One region of the uncultured Agrobacterium sp. genome, then DNA from elsewhere that is predicted to be linked to it. Evidence: riboswitches for the same ligand, from Rfam matches in the RefSeq annotation. Region 1 holds a riboswitch; each other region holds the start of a gene.

Region 1 (4,989 bases):
CATCACCTGTGGGTGATCGGTTGCTGAGAAGAACGCCTGAGTCGTTCCCTGAAACACGATCTCGCCGTTGGACAGAAGGACCACTGTATCGGCCAGCCGGCGAATGTCGTCGGGATGATGGGTGACGAGGAGAACGGTGTTGTTGCTCTCCGCATGAAGCGCTTTCAACAGGCTTGCCATGCCTGCGCGTAAACCCGGGTCGAGCGCTGCGAAGGGTTCGTCCAGCAGCATGACGGAACGTTCGCGTACCAGCGCACGCGCAAGGGCTGCCCGCTGGCGTTCTCCCCCAGACATGCTCGACGGAAAGCGCTTCTCGAAACCGGCGAGCCCGACGCGTTCCAGCGCGGTCGTAATCCGAGCCTTATCTTCGCTGGACAGACGCAAAGAAGGATGGATGCCAAGCCCGATATTGGTGGCGATATCGAGATGGGCGAAGAGGTTGTTATCCTGAAAGATCAGCGACACTGGGCGTTCGGCCGGATCGTACTCGCTCATATCCTTAACCCCGATCAGCACACGGCCAGTTGCCGGCCTCTCGAAACCTGCGACGAGGTTGAGAAGGGTGGATTTACCCGAACCCGATGAGCCGACGACCGCCGTGACCCTGCCCGCCTGGAAGGACGTATCGAAGAGGAAATCCTGTTCCCCAAGCCTGAGCGACACCTGTTCGAGCCGCACATCCGCCTGACCGATATTCATGCTTTCGCTCTCTCGGATTGGCGCGAGACACCGCCCGCTGCTAGGATGAGGCAGATGATGCCAAGGATGAAGGCATAGCCCGCCGCGTCATTGCTGCGGTAGCTTCCCATATTGCTGTAGACCAGCCACGGCAAGGTGACGAAGCTTTCCGAACCGAAGAGCGCGACGGCGCCAAGATCACCAAGCGACAGCGCCATGGCAAAGGAAAAGGCCATGGCAAAGGCACGCCACAGAACCGGTAGATCGATCAGGCGAAAGCGCGAAAAGCCGGTGAGACCAAGACTGGCAACCAACCTGCCGGTTCTGGCCTGATGGGTGGCGAAGGCGGGTTCAAGAACGCGCATGGCGAAGGGCAAGGCCATCAGCATGTTGATGAGTGCCACAAGCAATGGCGCGAAGACGGAAACATCGCCGAAGGGGCGCAGCAGCAAAAACCATCCACTGCCCAGCACCACGGGCGGCACCAGAAGCACTATCGACGCGCCGCCACCCAAAATCGCCGAGAGAAGCTTCGCAAGCCGCCCAGGCTTGCTGCTATCCGAAATCACTTGCCGGGCGCGGATAAGCGCGACCGAGATCAGCACGGCCAGCGACGCGGAAACGAGCGCGATGGACAGGCTGGTGATCGCCGCACGACGGAACACCTCGGCACTCAAGAGGCGCCACAGGTCGGCAGTCAGGCCGGAGGCAGCGACTGCCACGAGCGGCGTCCCCACCAGAAGCACCGCAAGGACGAGGATTATACCGTCCCACAGCCGCCGTAACGGACGCGAAGCATCGAAACGACGAACCGCCTGGCCTTGCGTTTGCCCCTCCGCATCTGCCCCCGGCAGAAGCGAAAGCAGAGCCAGCAACAGGCCGGTCATGGCGATCTGCATCAGTGACAGCGCAATGGCGCGTGGCGGATCGAAATCGAAGCGCAATGCCTGATAGATCGCGACTTCGATGGTCGTCGCAGCCGGACCGCCGCCAAGTAGCAGTACCAGCGTGAAGCTTGTGGCGCAGAGCATGAAGATCAGCCCCGCCACCCCCGGCACCAACCGACGCACCACCGGCCATTCGATGAAGCGGAAGGCGGAGATAGCGTTCATGCCGAGAACGCTGCTCATGCGCCAATATTCACCCGGTATTCTTTCCAGCCCCGCCAAAAAGAAGCGCACGGCCAGAGGCAGATTGAAGAAGACATGGGCAATGAGAATGCCGGAAAGACCATAGATGCTGAAGGGCTGCTCCACCCCTGCGTAAAGAAGGGCCGTATTGAGCAGTCCCTGCCTACCCCAGATGGCTATCAGCCCCAAGGCACCGACGATCACCGGCAGCCCCATCGGCACCGCCATCAACCTTATGATCCAGATGCGGCCCGGAAAATCTCTCTGCCTCGCGAGTGCCAAGGCAACAGGCAGTCCGAGAGCCACCGAAAGCACGGTCGAGAGCGTTGCCTGCCAAAGGGTGAACCGGAGGATGCGCAGCGTATAGGGTTCGAAGAGGGCGCTCGACGCCGCATTGCTGTCAGAGGAAAGAAGCGCCGCGACCGCTAGCGCGATGAAGAGCAGCACGGCGGTGAATGCCGCCATGCCTCCCATCAAGAACCTGCGTCTGTCGCTGCGCGCAATCACCTGCGGCGTCGCCTAGCGCTTACTTCACGCTCATCGCGGTCAGCCACTCATCGATCCAGGCCTTGCGGTTCTTCGCCACCTCTTCCGGCGACATCAGGAACGTCTTGGTCGGCTGCACCAGCTTGCTGAACGCATCCGGCAGCGGCTGCGACGTGGCAGTGACCGGCATCATCCAGTTGTTTTCCGGAATGGCATCCTGAAAGCCGGGCGTAAGCATGAAAGCCAGGAATTTCTTGCCAAGCTCCTTTTCGGGCGCATTTTTCAACAGGCCAGCGACCTCGATCTGGATGTAATGGCCTTCCTCGAAGCTTGCGGCCTGATAGCGCTCGCTGTGCTCGGCCACCATATGGTAGGCGGGCGAGGTGGTATAGGAGAGCACCATCGGCACTTCGCCCTTGGTGAAGAGACCGTAGGATTCCGACCAGCCGGGCGTGACCGTCAGAACGCGGTTCTTGAGCTTCGTCCAAGCCTCCGGCGCCTTGTCGCCATAGACCGACTTGACCCACAGCAGCAGGCCGAGACCCGGCGTCGAGGTCCGAGGGTCCTGAATGGCGATCTTCTGCGACGGGTCGCCCTCCACCAGCTCTTTCAGGCTTTTGGGCGGGTTCTTCAGCGTCTGGGTGTCATAGATGACGGCGAAGTGGCCGTAGTCATATGGGACGAAGACGTCATCCTTGAAGCCGCCTGGGACTTTTGCCCCGGAAGCATCGACACCCGACGCTTCGAAAAGCCCGGTGTCCTTGGCTTCGGCGACAAGATTGGTATCGAGACCGACCACCACATCCGCCTTGGAGCCCGCACCTTCCAGCTTCAACCGGTTGAGGAGCGCCACGCCATCGGCCACGCCGACGAAGTTGACGGTGCAATCGCAGGTCTTCTCGAACGCTGCCTTCACCTTTGGGCCTGGACCCCACTCGGAGACGAAGCTCTCATAAGTATAGACGGTGAGGACTTTTTTATCCTGCGCAGAGGCGATGCCCGGCAGGAGGAAGGATGCGGCAACGAGGCCGGACAGCAAAAAACGAGGGTTCATCAGACACCTTCTCGAATGGGTTACGGGAATAGGCGTCTGGATGGAAGCCGTCTAATCCCTCCGCCGGTGTTAACCGGATCAGGTTCTTCGGGTTGGCATTCGCCTCTCAGCCTTGTCCCGAAAGACAAAGCACCCCGTTAGAGCGAGAAAAGATGTAATGTGACAATCGGTTATTGGCAAGACGCGAGAAGCTATGCCTGCTCCGTCATATGCACGAGTTCCCAGACGTGGCCGTCTGGATCCTGGAAGCTGCCTGCATACATGAAGCCTTGATTCTGTACCGGCTTCCACTCCTGCCCGCCGGAAGAGAGTGCCGTTTTCAACATGCTGTCGATTTCCTCACGGCTGGAGGCGGATAGGCAGGTCAGAACTTCCGTGCTGCTCTTTGCATCGGCAATCTCGCCATTGATGAAATCGCGAAACCGCTCCTCCTGAAGCAGCATGACGAAGATGTTCTTCTCGACGATCATGCACAGCGTGCGCTCATCCGAATATTCCGGATTGAAACTGAAGCCGAGCGCGGTGAAGAAGGCTTTCGATGTCTCGATATTCTTGACCGGCATATTGACGAAGATCATGCGCATGGGCGGGCTCCTCCCTGTTGGAACAAAGCAGAGCCCATATTTACGCGCCTGTCAAAGAGGCCTAGCCTTCCATCTCTTCGCGCAGCATCTCAAGCTCCAGCCATTCTTCCTCCATGACCTCCAGCTTTTGGCGAAGCTTTGCCATTTCCTCCGCCAGCTTGTTGAAAGCGCCGGGGTCCTTGGCGAAAAGCTGCGGATCGGCCATTCGCTCTTCGCGCTTGGCGATTTCTTGCTGCAGCTTTTCCATTTCCTTCGGCAGATTTTCCAGCGCAAATTTCTGCTTGAAGGACAGCTTGCCCTTGCCCTTTGCAGGTTCAGTAGCGGGAGCGGCATTGGCCGAGACTTTCGCCTTCTCCTGCTTGTCCGAGCGCTTCTTGTCTTCTGCCGCACCCTTACGCTGCGCCATCATGTCGGAATAGCCGCCTGCATATTCGATCCAGCGGCCATCCGGCGCATCCGGATTGGCGGGCGCAATGGTCGAGGTCACGGTGCGATCAAGGAAATCACGGTCGTGGCTGACGAGAATGACGGTGCCCGAGAAGCTTGCGACGATTTCCTGAAGCAGGTCCAGCGTCTCGATATCGAGATCGTTCGTCGGCTCATCGAGGATGAGAAGGTTGGTCGGTCTTGCCAGGATACGCGCTAGAATAAGACGGGCGCGCTCGCCACCGGACAGATTGCGGATCGGCGTGCGGGCCTGTTCCGGCTGGAAGAGGAAGTCCTTCATATAGCCGGTCACATGCTTCTGCTCGCCGTTGACCAGCAGGCTTTCACCACGACCGTCGGTCAGGTAATGTGCCAGCGTGTCGTTCGGATTGAGGTCTTCGCGCTTCTGGTCGAGTGTCGCGATTTCCAGATTGGTGCCGAGCTTCACCGTGCCGCTATCGGGCGCGAGCGTACCTGTCAGCATCTTGAGCAGCGTGGTCTTGCCTGCACCATTCGGCCCGACGAGACCGATGCAATCGCCGCGATGCACCCGCAGCGAAAAGGGTGCGACGATGGTACGATCGCCATAGGCCTTGGTGATGGCCTCCGCCTCGATCACCAGCTTGCCGGA
Region 2 (4,989 bases), on a different contig from region 1:
CTGACGACCGGCTTCATCGGGTTGGGATGAGCGGACGACGGCGCTCCGCCATAGAGCGCGATGCCGGGGCGCATCAGCGCATTGTGATAATCCGTGCCGAGGAAGATGCCGCCGGAATTGGCAAAGCAGATCGGTACGCCGGGGAAACGCTCGGTCGCCTTGCGCATGGCCGCAAGCTGCACCGCATTCGCCTCATGGTCCGGCTCGTCGGCGCAGGCCAGATGGCTCATGATGCAGGTGAGATCGATGCCCTTCAAAAGGTCAGGGGTCGCCAGCAGGGTATCCACCTCGTAAGGCGCAAGCCCGAGCCGCGACATGCCGGTATCGATCTGCAGTGCTGCGGGCAAGGTCTTTCCGAGTGCCGCGGCCTGTGCGCTCCATTGTGCGATCTGTTCCAGGCAGTTCAGAACCGGAATGATATTGAGCGCTGCGCAGGATACATCATTGCCGAGCTGAAGGCCGTTGAGAACCAGGATTTTTGCGTCGCTGCCAATGTGCAGGCGAAGGGATAGAGCCTCATCGATATGGGCGACGAAGAAATGACGGCATCCGGCATCGTAAAGCGCCGGTGCGACGATATCGGCACCAAGACCGTAGGCATCAGCCTTCACCACCGCGCTCGTTATCGAATGCGGGGCCTTGGCGGCAAGCGCGAGATAATTGTCGCGAAGCGCTGAAAGATCGATGGTCAGATAGCCGCTTGCGCCACCCTTAGCTTTCTGCGGCTGGAGGGTCATGTCCATTGTCGTTCCCCTTGTCTTATCGCAACAGGGTATTGCAATGATTGTTGAATTTAAGCAGTCTGAGTCGAAGAAAATTCGATAAAAATCTCGATCTCACAATTTTATGCGATTAATCGGAATGAAATCATGTCTGCACTCGACGCCACCGACCGTCACATCATCCGGCTATTGCGGTTGAACGCCCGCATCAGCAATGCCAAGCTCGCAGCAGAGGTGGGGCTCTCACCCTCCGCCTGCCTGCGCCGCGTCGATATTCTGGAGCGGGAAGGCGTCATTCGTGGCTATACGGCAATCACCGGAAGCGCTGCCGGGGGGGAGGCGATCTCGGTCATCGTCCAGATCACGCTCGACCGGCAGACGGAAGATTTTCTCAATCGCTTCGAAAATGCCGTGCGCCGTTACCCGGAAGTGCGAGAGTGCTACCTGATGACGGGCGGCTCGGATTATTTTCTCCGGGTCGAAGTGGAGACGGCGGGCGATTTCGAGCGCGTCCACAAGGATATACTCTCCAAACTGCCGGGTGTCTCGCGTATCCACTCAAGCTTTGCGATCCGCAACGCGCTGGCTGCTCCCAAACCGAGAGCGTCCGATCGCAAGTCCTAGGAATCGGTGCCGGTCAGGCCGGCCACCAGCGGTAAAAATGGTGAACGGGGCCGTGGCCGCTGCCGCTGCCGACATGAAGATCACGGCCTGCGGCGAGTGCGCCTTGAAGGTAGTCTTTCGCAAGGCCAACGGCATCGACAAGTGACAGGCCAAGTGCGAGATGAGCGGTGATTGCCGCTGCCAGTGTGCAGCCGGTGCCATGGTCGTTCTTCGTTTCGATCCGCGGCATAGCGAACTCCTGAACGGCCTGACCATCGAAGAGAAGATCCACACTCTCTTCCCCGCCACCGTGACCGCCTTTGATCAACACCGCGCGCGCGCCAAGCTTCACGATCAGTTCTGCCTGCTTCAACATGGCGTCTCGATCTTTGGCAATAGCGGTGCCGGTGAGCAGCGCCGCCTCGGGAAGGTTCGGCGTGGCAAGCGTCGCCTGCGGCAACAATTCCGTGCGAAGGGTTTCGATCGCGCCTTCCTGAAGCAGCCGGTCTCCCGAGGTCGCCACCATGACCGGGTCGAGAACCACAGGCTGGGGTTGCTCACGAAGCTTTGCCGATAGGGTTAGGATCGTGTCGATGCGCGATACCATGCCGATCTTGATAGCGTTGATGTCGAGATCGGAGAAGACCGCATCCATCTGTGCGGCAATCATCGTCGCGGAGATGTCTTCAACCGCACTGACACCCCTGGTGTTCTGGGCGGTGATGGCGGTAATGACGCTTGCACCATAGGCGCCAAGCGCCGAAAACGCCTTGAGATCCGCCTGAATGCCGGCGCCTCCGCCGCTGTCGGAGCCGGCGATGGTCAGAGCGATGGCCGTCATGATCGTGCTCCCACTGCGTTATCCACGGCTTTGCGAAAATCGTCTGTGGCGGCGGCGATATCGACGGCGCGAAACAGACCGGAGATCAATGCGACGCCGTCGGCCCCCGCCGCGATCACGTCTGGTACACGCGCAAGCGTAATGCCGGCAATGGCGCCGACGGGTAGATCCGGTCGCTCCTTGCGCAGGAAATCTCTCAGGCGCCCCAGTCCCTCAAGGCCCACGGGGGAATCTGGATTGAGTTTTGACGTGGTTTCGAAGACGCCGCCAATGCAGGCATAGTCTGCGGGCGCTTCGGCGACCTGACGGGCATCGGTCATCGACTTCACAGTGAGGCCAATGATGGCGTTCTGACCGAGAAGCCGTCTTGCCGTTGTTGCATCCATATCGTCCGCCCCGAGGTGAACGCCATCCGCACCGCTTGCCAGCGCCACATCCACACGGTCGTTGATCACTAGCGGCACGCCCGTTCCGCGCAGCGTCTCTACGATGGTTATGGCTTGTTCGATCATCTGGCGTGTGGACGAGGCCTTATCACGATACTGTATGATCGTTGCGCCATGTCGTGCCGCCACTGCGGCCAGTTGCGAAAGAGGCGCGACGTCGGTGAGAGAGGCATCGACGATGGCATTCAGCCGGTAATCAATCTTCGTCATGTTCGATCCTGGCATGGGAGAGAATATCTTCGCGCGTCAGATTGAACAGCGCGTCCAGAAAGGCGACCTCGAACGATCCTGGCCCGTTTGCGTGTCTCGCGGCCATCTGCGCGGAAACGCCCGTTATGGTGAGCGCCGATGCCGCCGCCAGCATGACGTCCTCCTCTACGGCCATGAAGGCCGCGATGACGCCACCGGAAAGGCAGCCCGTCCCTGTCACCTTCGCCATCAAGGTGTGACCGTTGACGATCCGAATCTTGCGGTCTGCGTCACTCAAGCGATCGACCGCCCCGGTCTGGATGCGTAACGCGCAGTCAATATCCTCAATGACCGCCATTTCCGCCGCATTACCCCGCACGATGGAGGGGGACTGGCCGCTCAGTTCACGTGCAAAATCCAAACGTGATGGAGAGTAGTCGCAGTGGACCGGATCTATGATCCAGGGCTTGCCGTGGCGATTGGCGATCTCCACGGCCATACGAATGACCTTGCGGCGGGCCGCGTCCAGTGTCCCCAGATTGATCGTCAACGCGTGGGTCTTTACGACGAAGCTTTCGATTTCCTCCTCGGAAGAGGTCATGGAGGGGATACCGCCAATCGCTGTGATGCCGTCCGCAGTGAACTTCTGGACCACCGTATTCATAAGGCAGTGAACACGCGGTCTGTGCTCCCGCACGCGGCTCAGGAGTTGCGCCGCTTGCTCCGCAGTGGGGATATTTGCCTTCAACAGTTCATCTCCAGATACGCGTTTTGCGGATCCGGATAAACTGCGCGCATGGAAAGAAAGCTGTGCCTGGCGGCGACCGTTCCGTTCCTACGCCGGTATTAACCGGATCAGGTTCAAGGGTCCGGCTCAGCGCCGTCTCAGCATCGTTCGATGCTCCCCTCGGAATGGATCAAGCTAAATGAGAAAAGCGATGGCGTGTCAAGATTTTTGAGAGAGGCGCGTATGGCTCCTATTCCGATGCTGCCGCTTTGAACTTCGTGATTATTATCGCGTTGAACGATCTGGTAGAATAAGCTGCCACCTGAGTGAACGGTTGGCGTCGGCGTGATGTTGAAGAGCTTGGACAGCATGTGTATGGAATATCCGCAAGATGTCTGACTGGTCCTGGGCCTCATTGCGTCAGAAATATCTGACCTTTCCCACACTGCTGCGATCAATCCCGGTGGGTGTGGTCGTTGCGGCCGGTATCCTTGCCACGAGTTGGACCCATGACCTTTTGAGCGACCACTACGATATGGTGGTGCATACCTACGAAGCCATCGATACCACGAAAGATGTGTTGATTGCGCTCGACGACGCCGAAACGGGGCAAAGGGGATATCTTGTCAGTGGCGACAAGCGCTACCTTGCCCCGTACGAAAAGGCGATGGAGCGCCTCCACTTGCTTCAAAATCAATTGATGACACGCATATCGGACAATTCCGGGCAGGTCGCCCGCGTCAAAGCGATGGATCAGCTGATCGAGAAGAAGCTTGAGGAACTCAAGCATTCCATATCGCTCTACGACGACGTGGGCGCCAATGCTGCCCGTACCAATGAGATCGGCTATATGGCAGTCGGTACGATGGATCGTATTCGAGACGTCATCGGCGAAATCACTGTTACGGAGCATACGCTGCTGGACACGCGTCATGCCGAAGTCGAGGCAGACGAGTTCCGCATTCGGGTGGTGGCGATCATCGTGGGCCTAGCGTCTTTTCTGACGCGCGCGGTGGTCGAAATGTATCTTGCGCGGCGATATTCGAAAGCGCCGTAACGCGCACACGCTCGCGAGACGGGGCAGGTGTGCTTATCCCCCCGCCATACCAGGGATCTGATTGACGGTGATCATCTGGCGGATCGTGCGGTCCGCAACGCGCTCGGCTCGTGCTTTTGATTCCTGTTCATCTTCCGGAAACGCGTAAGTCATGTAAGAGAGCGAGGTTTCCAGATCATTGTTGTTGTGGCCGAGGATGGCAGCAAAATAGCTGTTCTTCGTCACATTGGCAGGGGCGAAGTTGCGATAGGCGATTTCGGCATAGAGGTGGCGCAGGCCATACGGCTTTGGTGGCTCTTCTTTCGGCCAGATGTCTTCGAATTTCGCAATCATCGCATCGCGCAGCGGTAGCCGGGCATCACTCGAGAAGTCGTCGATCGTCATGCCGAACCATAGCTTTCCCT
Region 3 (4,989 bases), 150 kb from region 1:
GATGGCTGGCCGCCAGCTCGAAATTGGCGCCGAGCTGGCGCAGCGTGTTGAAGGCATATTTGTGGAAGAAGCCGAAGGGGCGGTCGGCAACCTTTTCCACCTGTGCCTGGAAGACCTGCGAGAAAGCGCGGATGGGATTGTTTGCCGGTCGTCTGGAAAAATGCTGCACCAGCAGGCGTTCGGCGACCACGCGACGTCGCTCATCAGACACCGGCTTTTCCGGGAACTTGGCGAACTCCGCATAGGGCAGGAAAGGCGGATCGGTTTCCTTCAGGTGATGCTGGAAAATGCCCGCATAGTCCTCGCCGTTCAGCGCGAAGTAGCCGGCATTGTGGAAATAGTCGAGCGTGAGATTGTCGCGATCGATGCGGTTGATGGCAATCGTCGTCTTGCCGTGATCCTTGCGGTAGCCCACGCCATGGGTATCCGGCAGGTAGAAGCTGTCCACCTCGATCAGAGAAATGCGGCCACGCTTCAGCTGCGTTTCGATATGGGTTTCGACATCGTCGAAGATCGCAAGCTCTGTCGAGCGGATGCCGTAGAGCGCTTCGAGGTCTTCGAGCGGCATCTTGAAGAAGGTGAAGTGGTCGCCCTCGAAATCCTGCGTCAGGGTGAAGCCGAACATGGCTTCCGGCGGCAGGCCGCACGAGGCCACAAGCTCGATCCACAAATCGACAAAGCAATTGGTTTCCGGCCACATCCTGTCGGATGCGTGGAGCAGGTGAGGGACATGGCTCTCAGGGCTCAAAGCCGGAAAAATTGCCGTCATGCGTACCTCTTAGGCCTCAGTTCCACAGCGTATCGCGAACCGACTGCGGCCATTGATCGACATCCAGCCCGTGCTTTGCAAGGAGGGCGAGCGCCAGTCGCTCCAGGCCGAAGCCGACGCAGGCGGTGTGGGCGACAGAGCCGTCCGCGAGATTGAGACCCCACTTCGCGCCGAAGGCATCCTGGTGGTAGTTGAAGCTCATACAGGCGGTCAGGTTGGTCGTCGACGTGACGGGGATCAGCAGTTCGAACTTCAGGTTCTGGTCACGCTGGTTATTGGCCAGCATACGGCCTGCGCGTCCGAAGAAGGGATCGTTGGCGATATCGAGCTTCACGTCGAGGCCGATGCCTTCCATCATGGCCACGCCGCGATCCATCCACAGCTGGCGGAAATCGGTGACGTCGCTTTCGGTGCCCATGCGGACATATTCGCGCATGCGGAAGAGCTGCTGGCGCGCCGGGTCCTTGGAAGGCTCATGGCGGAAGCAATAGGACTGGATGTCGTAGAGACCGCCGCCATCGGGCAGATTGCCGCGCTTGGCAATGGTCGGATAGAGCGGATAGCAGGCGGCCGGTGTGAGCACGATATCGGTGATCTTCTGGTCTTTCGCCCAGTCGTCGCCGCCCTCATCCATTGTCTTCAACAGGTTGATGTGGTCAAGCTCGCAGCCGCAGAAGGAATGGACGGTGCCGGCAAGCTGCGGGAAGCTCTTCATGTAACCGCTCTTTTCGAAGTAAGCGCGGTTGATGCCGGGCGGAAAGCGGATCGCTTCGGCCTTGTCGCCGCCGCCCACCTTGCTGACAAGGCTTTCAAGACCGGTGATGACGTCCTCGAACTGGCCGCTACGGCCATAGAGACCGTCCACGCCGGTATCGATGAGAAAACCCTTGTCGAAGAGCCTGTCGAGGAAAGATGTTTGTGCGTCCATGGTCCTACCTCAGAAGGCTCGTATCCTGCTTCTGAACCAGCAGGAGATTGGCGGAATTGCTCAGGATTCGATCGTTGGAAATCATAAGCCGGGCGGAATGCGCGTCACGCAGGTGGCGGCCAAGGCTGTAGGGCGTGCCGTTCTTGTAGCCCATGATGCCGCAGATCAGCATGGCATGTTCGATGATTTCGAGAATGGTCTCGGACGAGCAGATCTTGACGTTGTTCATGGCAATGGCAAAGCCCATCGACATCAGCTTGTCCGGGTCGGATCTGGTCTCGTCATAGGCCTTGATGCCGGCAATCACGTTGGATTTGACGATCTGCAGCTTGTTCGACACTTCGGCCAGTCGCAGCGCGCCGGGCGGTGCGGACCCCGGCGATTTGCGGGCGGCGGCGCGCACGAAGCTCTGCGCCCGTGCCACAGCGTCGGACGCGATGCCGTACCACACGCCGCTCCACAGAAGATGCGAGGTGGCCAGCATGGATTGGGCCGCGATTTCGGCAAAGGGCTTGGGAAAGATCTGTTCCGCCGGAGCCTCGCCCTTGAACAGGAAGCCGTCGGAGCGGGTGCCGCGCATGCCGAGCGTATCCCAGACGTGGGTGCGCTCCAGGCTGTACTGGTGCTTCAGAAACACCGTCATCACCTGGTCGGAGGGAGCGGCATCCTTGTTGCTGCGCGAGGTGATGAGAATGGCATCGGCTTCGCTGCCATAGGAAATGACGGTCGCGTCCTTTTCCAGGCGGCAGATGTCACCATCCACTTCGATGGCGCAGATGGAATTGCGAAGATTGCCGCCAATGCCGCCTTCGGTGGTGGCGGAGGCAAGCAGCAATTGTTCGTTTGACAGGCGGCGCATGAACGCGCTGTGCCATTGGCTGTCTTCGCCATGCTCCACAAGGCTCGAGGCCTTGATGTGGTGCATAGCGTAAATCATCGCCGTTGCCGAACAGGCCTGGCCGAGAATGGAGCAGATATCGGCAAGCTCCAGCATGGTGGCGCCTTCGCCACCCATGTGAACGGGAACCTGGATGCCGAGCAGTTTTTCCTGTCGAAGCGCGTCAACAGCCTCCTTCGGGAAGCGGCCTTCGGTATCCACCACGTCGGCATGTTTTGCGGCAATCGCCGCCACCCGCGCCGCCCTGGCGCTCAGTGCTTCACGGTGAGGCGCGACGGCGAGGTTCATCAGGCGGCCTCTTTCCCGTCGAGGATGGCTTTGACCGTGGTTTCGATGGCGGTGATGCTGGCAAAGGACTTGCGGTTCAGCATGCTGTCGGGAAATTCGATGTCTAAGGCTTCTTCGAGGCCAAGCATCAATTGCACGGAGGCGAAGGAGGAAAGGCCCGCCGCATAAAGATCGGCATCGTCGGCAAGCGTGTCGACGGAAACGGGAAGCTGGCCAAACTTTGCCAGCACGTCACGGATAGTAGAATTCATCTGAGCTCATCTCCCTAAACTAGAGCCATCATAGCGTTCTTCGTGGTTACATTTAAAACCATAACATTGTCATAAGTGGAGCGGTTAATTTCCAGTGACATTGCTTTGCGCGCTATGCAGTTTTGGCGCAGGTGGACTGCCAGCTTGACAATCGGCGCCATGAGGTTTTTGATTGCGCCATTCACCAGGGGGGTCCCGGCAAGGGGCTGAGATACTGCTAGAGCGCGCAGTGACCCGTTGAACCTGATCCAGTTCATACTGGCGTAGGGACGGTGCAAACGCGGGCATTCTGGCAGAACCGGCTTAACGCCGGGGAACCGTCATCACGTCTATCCCCGCGCTTTTCGTCTTCATGCTCGAACTGGGTCTCCACTGTTTTGCTTTGGAGCCTCACGATGAACATTGCCGCTAAAAACCTCACCCCAACCGTTACCACCGGTCCGTTGCCGGCCTCCACCAAGGTGCACAAGCCGGGCGTTCTTCACCCGTATATCCGCGTGCCGATGCGCGAAATTGCAGTCCATCCCACCGCTGGCGAGCCGCCGGTCACGGTCTATGATTCCTCCGGTCCCTATACCGATCCCGCGCATCTGGTGAACATCGATGCAGGTCTGCCGCGCCTGCGCCAAGAATGGGTTATCGCACGCGGCGATGTCGAAGCCTATGAGGGCCGGCATGTGAAGCCGGAAGACAATGGCTTTGCCACCGGCGAAAGGCTGACGCCGGAATTTCCCGTGCGCAACCAGCCGCTGCGGGCCAAGGATGGCAAGGCCGTCACCCAGCTGGCCTATGCGCGGGCGGGCATCATCACGCCGGAGATGGAATATATCGCCATCCGCGAAAATCTCGGACGCGAGGCGGCGCAGGAGAAGCTTCTCCGCGATGGCGAAAGCTTCGGCGCGCATATTCCAGATCACGTCACGCCGGAATTCGTCCGTCAGGAAGTGGCCTTCGGTCGCGCCATCATCCCCTCCAATATCAACCATCCGGAAGCCGAGCCGATGATCATCGGGCGGAATTTTCTGGTGAAGATCAACGCCAATATCGGCAACTCCGCCGTTACCTCCTCCATGGCGGAAGAGGTGGAGAAGATGGTCTGGGCCACGCGCTGGGGTGCCGATACCGTGATGGATCTCTCCACCGGGCGCAACATTCACAATATCCGCGAGTGGATCATCCGCAACTCGCCGGTGCCGATCGGCACGGTGCCGCTCTATCAGGCGCTGGAAAAGGTCAATGGCATTGCCGAGGATCTGACCTGGGAGGTGTTTCGCGATACGCTGATCGAGCAGGCCGAGCAGGGCGTCGATTACTTCACCATCCATGCGGGCGTTCGCCTGCATTACATTCCGCTGACCGTCAATCGCGTCACCGGCATCGTCTCGCGCGGCGGATCGATCATGGCCAAGTGGTGTCTGAACCACCACAAGGAAAGCTTCCTCTACGAGCATTTCGACGAGATCTGCGACATTTGCCGCGCTTACGATGTGTCGTTTTCACTGGGGGACGGACTGCGTCCGGGCTCGATTGCCGATGCCAACGATGCGGCGCAATTTGCCGAGCTGGAGACGCTCGGCGAATTGACGCAGATCGCCTGGGCCAAAGATTGCCAGGTGATGATCGAAGGCCCCGGCCATGTGCCGATGCACAAGATCAAGGAAAACATGGACAAGCAGTTGAAGACCTGCGGCGAGGCGCCCTTCTACACGCTTGGACCGCTGACGACCGATATCGCTCCCGGCTACGACCACATCACGTCGGGCATCGGGGCGGCGATGATCGGCTGGTTCGGCACGGCGATGCTCTGCTATGTCACGCCGAAGGAGCATCTGGGTCTGCCGGACCGAAACGACGT

Evidence for each region. A riboswitch is a leader RNA that binds a small molecule or an ion and turns the genes downstream of it on or off. The one in region 1 is predicted to bind thiamine pyrophosphate.
Region 2: it holds a riboswitch for thiamine pyrophosphate, as region 1 does, so the genes downstream of both, QZ869_RS06950 (hydroxyethylthiazole kinase) here and thiB (thiamine ABC transporter substrate binding subunit) in region 1, are expected to answer to the same signal.
Region 3: it holds a riboswitch for thiamine pyrophosphate, as region 1 does, so the genes downstream of both, thiC (phosphomethylpyrimidine synthase ThiC) here and thiB (thiamine ABC transporter substrate binding subunit) in region 1, are expected to answer to the same signal.

What each region holds. Positions count from the first base shown of each region.
Region 1 is NZ_CAJYTV010000017.1:199,465-204,453, reverse strand. It holds gene QZ869_RS16105 (ATP-binding cassette domain-containing protein) at 1-699, opposite strand, end outside; gene thiP (thiamine/thiamine pyrophosphate ABC transporter permease ThiP) at 696-2,315, opposite strand; gene thiB (thiamine ABC transporter substrate binding subunit) at 2,335-3,348, opposite strand; TPP riboswitch at 3,387-3,495, opposite strand; gene QZ869_RS16090 (VOC family protein) at 3,540-3,932, opposite strand; gene QZ869_RS16085 (ABC-F family ATP-binding cassette domain-containing protein) at 3,994-4,989, opposite strand, start outside.
Region 2 is NZ_CAJYTV010000008.1:301,721-306,709, reverse strand. It holds gene alr (alanine racemase) at 1-743, opposite strand, end outside; gene QZ869_RS06965 (Lrp/AsnC family transcriptional regulator) at 870-1,346, shown strand; gene thiD (bifunctional hydroxymethylpyrimidine kinase/phosphomethylpyrimidine kinase) at 1,360-2,166, opposite strand; gene thiE (thiamine phosphate synthase) at 2,163-2,822, opposite strand; gene QZ869_RS06950 (hydroxyethylthiazole kinase) at 2,809-3,549, opposite strand; TPP riboswitch at 3,617-3,719, opposite strand; gene QZ869_RS06945 (CHASE3 domain-containing protein) at 3,920-4,585, shown strand; gene QZ869_RS06940 (telomere resolvase) at 4,619-4,989, opposite strand, start outside.
Region 3 is NZ_CAJYTV010000017.1:346,364-351,352, forward strand. It holds gene QZ869_RS16730 (DUF1839 family protein) at 1-769, opposite strand, end outside; gene QZ869_RS16735 (amino acid--[acyl-carrier-protein] ligase) at 786-1,697, opposite strand; gene QZ869_RS16740 (acyl-CoA dehydrogenase family protein) at 1,702-2,883, opposite strand; gene QZ869_RS16745 (acyl carrier protein) at 2,883-3,134, opposite strand; TPP riboswitch at 3,311-3,422, shown strand; gene thiC (phosphomethylpyrimidine synthase ThiC) at 3,530-4,989, shown strand, end outside.